Linked DNA regions of Prochlorococcus marinus str. MIT 9312. The protein of the gene in region 2 binds, or shares a complex with, the protein of the main gene of each other region. Links are inferred from orthologs where the notes say so. Each region holds a gene or a part of one and is shown on either strand. Other genes may lie near its edges.

Region 1 (3,256 bases), 1.3 Mb from region 2 along the record:
GGCATTATGGGTAGGCCAAGTGTCTCAGCTGATTTGTTTGATACATTATCACAAGCGAATATCAACGTAAGGTTAATAGCTACTAGTGAAATTAAAGTCAGCTGCGTCATTGAAATTAATAATATTCCAAAAGCCATTAGATTTGTTGCTGAGAAGTTTAAGTTATCTGATACACAAATATTCGTTAATCCAATCTACGAAAAACAAGATCAACCTGAAGTAAGAGGAATTGCATTAGATAAAAACCAAGTACAAGTAAGTTTTCGAAAACTGCCTGATCGTCCAGGTGTAGCAGCATCGATATGCTTAGCATTAGCTGAAAATAATTTACTTTTCGATACTATCGTGCAATCAGAGAGAATTTCCTCTTTAAAAGCTAAGGATATTAGTCTTACCATGAATAAGCAAGATAGAGAAAAAGCTAAATTAGTTTTTGAGGCTTTAACCAAGAAATTACCCGGTTCATATATTGAAGATGGCCCTGCAATAGCCAAAGTAAGCACTGTAGGAGCAGGAATGGCATTTAAGGTTGGAACAGCTGGAAAAATATTTAGAGCACTGGCCAACCAAAATATCAATATTGAAATGATTGCCACCAGTGAAATTAGAACTTCATGTATTGTTTTAGAGAAAGATTGTGACAAAGCAGTAAATGCTATTCATAATCATTTCGAATTGGAAAAATAAGTTATTTTTAGCTATTTCTTGCTAATTTTTGTCTTAATTTTTTAATTCTATCCCTCAAATTTGCTGCTTCTTCAAAATTTAACTCTTTTGCAGCATCTTTCATTTTCATTTCTAACTTATCTATCAAGTGCGGCAATTCTTCAATCAAACATTGATTATCGCTGGCATTGAGAATTACATCCGTTTTGTTATTAACTATATTTATTAAATCTTTAGATAAACCACCAGCATCTAATTTTCTGGAAAGTTCTAGAAAAGATAATATTGAATTTTCTATTTTTTTACCTGCAGGTTTTGGAGTAATGCCATTGTCCTGGTTATGTTTTTTTTGAATAGTTCTTCTTCTTTCAGTTTCAGATATTGCTCGTTTCATTGAATCTGTGAAATTATCTGCATAAAGCAAGGCAACACCTTCAACATGTCTTGCAGCTCTTCCAATTGTTTGAATCAAAGATCTTTCTGCTCTCAGAAAACCTTCTTTATCAGCATCTAAAATGGCGACTAACGATACCTCAGGAAGATCTAATCCCTCTCTTAATAAGTTAACTCCCACCAAAACATCATATTCGCCCATTCTGAGGTCTTGAATAATTTCAATTCTTTCAATTGAGTGGATTTCGGAATGCAAATATCTAACTCTTACTTTATTTTCAGATAAAAAATCAGTTAGATCTTCAGCCATTCGCTTAGTAAGTGTAGTCACTAGCACTCTTTGATTTTTTTCAGCTCTAATTCTTATTTCAGATAATAAATCTTCTATTTGGCCCTCACTAGGTCTTACATCAATTACTGGGTCTAATACCCCAGTTGGTCTTATAACTTGCTCAACAAATTCACCATTACATTGATCTAATTCCCATTGACCAGGAGTTGCACTTATGAATAATGTCTGCTTTGACTTTTCCCAAAACTCCTCACATTTTAAAGGTCTATTATCTGCAGCACTTGGCAATCTAAAACCATGATCTATTAAAACTTTTTTTCTAGATTGATCACCATTGTACATTGCATGTAGTTGAGGACATGTTACATGACTCTCATCGACTACCAACAACCAATCTTTAGGAAAGTAATCTATTAGACATTCTGGCGGTGAACCTTCCTCCCTTCCTGATAAATGACGAGCATAATTCTCAACTCCATTACAATAACCAACCTCTTTTAGCATTTCTAAATCATATTTTGTGCGTTGTTCAAGACGTTGAGCCTCTAATAATTTTCCTTCGTATGTAAATTTGTCGAGTTGAGTTTTTAATTCACTTTTAATTGCACTTATTGCACTCTCAAGTCTTTCTTTTGGAGTAACAAAATGCTTCGCTGGGTAAACGCTTATTTGTTCTAAACTTTCAAGGATCTCTCCAGTAGTAGGGTCAACATATCTAATAGCCTCGACTTCATCACCAAATAATTCAATTCTTATCAATCTATCTTCATAAGCAGGACCAATTTCTAAAACATCACCTTTAATTCTGAATCTACCTCTAGTAATTTCAATATCATTTCTAGTATATTGATTTTCAACGAGCGACCTTAAAGAAGAACGTAGATTTATAGATTTTCCAACTTCAAATTTAACTGCAGCTTTTAAATATTCACTTGGTATACCAAGACCATAAATACAACTTATGGATGCTACGACAATCACATCTTTTCTCTCAAATAATGAGCGTGTTGCAGAATGCCTAAGCATATCTATTTCTTCATTAATTGAAGCGGTTTTCGCTATGTATGTATCACTTACAGGGACGTAAGCTTCAGGTTGATAATAATCGTAGTAAGAAATAAAGTACTCAACAGCATTTTTTGGAAAGAACTCCCTTAATTCATTACATAGTTGTGCAGCTAACGTTTTGTTATGAGCTAATACAAGAGCTGGCCTTCCTGTTTGTTGAATTACATTCGCAATAGTAAATGTTTTACCAGTCCCAGTAGCTCCTAAAAGGGTCTGAAACTCTTTCCCACTATTAACCCCTCTAACTAATTTTTTTATAGCTTCAGGTTGATCTCCATTTGGTTCGTAAGGAGCTTGAAGCTTATAGTTTTTCATCAAGCTAATAGCCGAAGGGTATTAATATTTTAAGAAATTTTTTCTCCAATTATTGAATTTTTCAAAGATTCTTTTAAACCCCTAACAACCGCGATCATTGAGATTAAATCATCTAATTTGTTAACTGCAGATCCAACACCAACTGCTGAGGCTCCGCAAGATATTGCTAGTGGGCAAGTTACTTGGCTTAATCCAGAGGCACTCATAATTGGTATCTCCAAAGCTTGTTTCTTAAATTCTTGATGAATAGCATAGGTAGCAGCAAGAGTTGGTACTGACTTTTCGAAAAAGCCCTTAATTCCAGACGAATAAGGACTAGAACTCGTGCCACCTTCCGTTTGAATAATATCAACTCTTTCTTCCACAAGCTTAATAGCAAGATCGACTTGTTTATCAATAGGCATAGTATGAGGAACAGTTACTGATAAAGGGACATTAGGCAATAAATCTCTCGTCTCTTTTGTAATGTTTAAGACTTTTTCTTCTGAAAAATTAATGCCTTTTTCATAAAAAGTATCGTAA
Region 2 (3,415 bases):
TAAAACTGATTCGTCATTAGAAATTAAAAGATAAGCAACAATCCTTAGAATTATTTCTCCATCTCTTAAACAAACGGACATCTTGTTAGTTGTATTTAAAGATATTTTTGAATTAACTGAGTCTTGATTTTCACAAATCATTGCTGTTACAGCGTCTGCTGCAATTGCATGTGAATTACTTGTTATAGAAGTTATTGCATCTAATCTTGAGTTTGCACTATTAATAAATTCTTTTATATTGCTTAAATCATTTAATTTCTTATCAGCGGACAATAGTTGATTTTTCTTTGAAACTGACATTCCTGAAGTAAAAATTTAAAGATCGATCTTAAGATTAATACAAAGCAAGTAAAAACAATACAATTTCAAACTTAACGCAACGCTTCTTAATTAATAACTTCATTCCAAAGTGATAGTTGAAATAATTCAAATAAAAAAATTTTTTCCGCTAATATAAAATTACATTTTCAATAAAGTTTTGGATAAACAAGAATTAAAATTATCAAAGAAAATTATTTCCTCATATAAGAAGAGATTGGAAAAAGAAATTCTAGACAGAAGTATAAAATTAAAGATGCCTCAAAATAAATTTGAAGAAATAATTAATAACAATAATGAACTTATGAACTTAAAAAAAGCGTTAGAAGATCTAGAAACGGAATCTGAATCTCATACTAAAGTCTGATTTTTGAAAAACCCTTCCAAAAGTGCCTCAAACCAACAATTTCCTTTTTAAGTCCCTAAACAAACAACAACTTCAAGCAGTAAAACATGTTTATGGACCACTATTAGTTGTAGCAGGTGCAGGTAGCGGAAAAACTAAGGCTCTTACTCACAGAATTGCAAACCTTATAGAGGGTAACTCTATAGATCCCTATAACATTCTGGCAGTCACTTTCACTAACAAAGCTGCTAAAGAAATGAAAGCAAGATTAGAGGTTCTTCTAGCCCAAGAATTAGCTTTTAATCAATTTGGTCAGCCTTGGACAACTCTCAAAGAAATTGATCAAAATCAATTAAGAACAAACGTTCACCAAGAGAGGCTTCAGAACCTTTGGATCGGTACTTTCCATTCTTTATTTTCAAGACTTCTGAGATACGATATTGAAAAATATACTGATCCAGAAGGCCTAAAATGGACGAGGCAATTTTCAATTTACGATGAAACAGATTCTCAAACATTAGTAAAAGAAATTATCAGTCAAGATATGAATCTTGACCCAAAAAGATATGATCCCAAAAAGATTAAAAGATTAATAAGTAATGCTAAAAATCAATGCTTAACTTCTAATGATCTTTTAGAAAAAGCAGATAATAATTTTGATAAAACAGTTGCAGAAGCCTACAGGAGATATAGAATTTCGCTTTCAAAAAATAATTCTTTAGATTTTGATGATCTTCTACTTTTGCCTGTTTTCTTATTAAGACAAAATGATATGGTCAGAGATTACTGGCACAAAAGATTTAAACATATTTTAGTTGACGAATATCAAGATACAAATAGAACACAATATGAACTTATAAAATTAATTACGGCTGGAAATACTGAACCAAAAAAATTCTTCAATTGGGAAGATCGGTCAATTTTTGTAGTTGGGGATGCTGATCAAAGTATTTATAGTTTCAGAGCAGCTGACTTCAGAATTTTAATTGGTTTTCAAGAAGATTTTAAAACTTCAATCAACGACGATACAAAATCATCTTTAATTAAATTAGAAGAAAATTATAGGTCATCTTCTAATATCCTTGATGCTGCAAACTCACTAATTGAAAACAACTCTGAAAGAATTGACAAAGTTTTAAAGGCTACTAAAGAAAAAGGGGAACTTTTAACGTTACTCAGCTGTGATGATGAAATTTCCGAGGCAGAAGCAATTACCAATAAAATAAAATCACTCAATAACTATAATCAAAACCCAATTTGGAAAAATTTTGCAATTTTATATCGAACCAGGGCTCAGTCAAGAGTATTAGAAGAATCTCTTGTAAGGTGGCGCATTCCTTATACAATTTTTGGAGGATTGCGTTTTTATGATAGAAGAGAAATTAAAGATGCAATAGCATATTTGAAAGTTCTGGTTAATTCTTCAGATAACGTTAGTCTTTTGCGAATCATAAATGTTCCTAGAAGAGGGATTGGTAAGACTACTATTCAAAAACTTAATGAATTATCTAATAGGTTAAATATCCCATTATGGGAGGTTCTTAATGATAAGCAAAGTCTTGAAGAAACAATAGGCCGATCATCAAAAGGAATTAATAAATTTACTGAAGTTATGAATGATCTACTGTGTTACCTAGAAAATTCAGGCCCCGCTCAACTACTACAACTTATATTAGAAAAAAGTGGTTATTTAAGTGACTTGCTCTCTAATGGGACTGAAGAATCTGAAGATAGAAGAAATAACTTACAAGAACTAATTAATGCAGCTACTCAATATGAAGAAGAAACAGAAAGTGGGGATGTAGAGGGATTTCTTTCTACAGCAGCCTTAACAACTGATAATGATACGAAAAAAAATAATCCCAACTCTGTAACTCTCATGACTCTGCATAATAGTAAAGGTTTAGAATTTCAAAATGTTTTTATCACTGGGCTAGAACAAGGTCTCTTCCCTAGCCATAGATCAATAGATACTCCCTCACTTCTTGAAGAGGAAAGAAGATTATGCTATGTAGGTATTACTAGAGCTAAAGAAAGAGTTTTCTTAAGTCATGCTAGAGAAAGAAGATTATGGGGTGGAATGCGTGAAGCAACAATTCCTTCAATATTTCTTTCAGAAATACCTGAAGATTTAATGGATGGCGAATTACCACAAACTGGTGGTGCTTCAATTAGAAGAGATTGGCATCTTGAACGTTTAACTAGAGTTGATCGAAACAATCCAAATGAATTTGTTAACAAACCAATAAATGCAGTAAGGAAATTATATTCAGGTCCCAGTAAAGGGAAAAGCTGGATAGTTGGAGATAAGCTAATTCACTCAAAGTTTGGGAAAGGTGAAATCATACATATTTTTGGGAGTGGGGAAAAAATATCTTTAGCAGTAAAATTTGGTGATAAAGGAAGTAAAATTCTAGATCCCAGATTAGCTCCAATTCGTTATGTAAGTTAAAACTCATGAACGATATCTCTGATTACATCCAAGGAGAATTAATAAAAACTCCATTTAATCTATATAACCTAATTGCTAAATACATAGAATCTAATAACAATACTAAAGTAGCTTTTGTTGGCGGTTATTTAAGAGATTTATTAATTAGTAAATTCCACAAAAAATCGTTTTCTAAACCTGTAGATATTGATCTTGTAATTGAAGGATCCTCTATTTCTCTTGCAAAATTTATAAAAAAAAATATTGTAAATGTCGATTTATGTCTCATCAAGGAATTTAATTTATACAACACTGTAGAA

The links.
Region 1: the proteins of PMT9312_RS01545 (region 2) and uvrB are in contact, whole or in part, in a crystal structure (PDB 7EGT), measured with the Thermus thermophilus proteins. The link is inferred for Prochlorococcus marinus str. MIT 9312 from one-to-one orthologs. Residues at the interface, in WP_096412145.1 of Thermus thermophilus: His654, Arg656, Phe657, Gln666, Asp668, Glu669, Lys680, Arg681, Leu682, Ser683, Lys685, Tyr686, Ala687; in WP_096411307.1 of Thermus thermophilus: Glu23, Leu25, Arg26, Asp27, Gly28, Glu29, Arg30, Phe31, Arg55, Glu326, Asp327, Phe328, Glu379, Ser382, Gln383, His398, Gly400, Arg401.

Annotation. Positions count from the first base shown.
Region 1 is NC_007577.1:1,628,631-1,631,886, forward strand. What follows is about bases 215-3,136. They hold uvrB (excinuclease ABC subunit UvrB), read right to left. Parts: upstream 2,735-3,136; coding sequence 695-2,734; downstream 215-694. Other genes in these bases: PMT9312_RS08975 (aspartate kinase), read left to right, coding at 215-687; PMT9312_RS08985 (DUF561 domain-containing protein), read right to left, coding at 2,764-3,136. Outside these bases: more of PMT9312_RS08975, read left to right, coding at 1-214; more of PMT9312_RS08985, read right to left, coding at 3,137-3,256. UniProt on the Escherichia coli protein: The UvrABC repair system catalyzes the recognition and processing of DNA lesions. A damage recognition complex composed of 2 UvrA and 2 UvrB subunits scans DNA for abnormalities.
Region 2 is NC_007577.1:291,067-294,481, reverse strand. What follows is about bases 331-3,411. They hold PMT9312_RS01545 (UvrD-helicase domain-containing protein), read left to right. Parts: upstream 331-707; coding sequence 708-3,116; downstream 3,117-3,411. Other genes in these bases: PMT9312_RS01540 (CCA tRNA nucleotidyltransferase), read left to right, coding at 3,122-3,411; PMT9312_RS01550 (hypothetical protein), read left to right, coding at 479-685. Outside these bases: PMT9312_RS01555 (phycobilisome protein), read right to left, coding at 1-300; more of PMT9312_RS01540, read left to right, coding at 3,412-3,415. UniProt on the Escherichia coli protein: A helicase with DNA-dependent ATPase activity. Unwinds DNA duplexes with 3'-5' polarity. Translocates on single-stranded DNA with 3'-5' polarity. Initiates unwinding more efficiently from a nicked substrate than double-stranded DNA.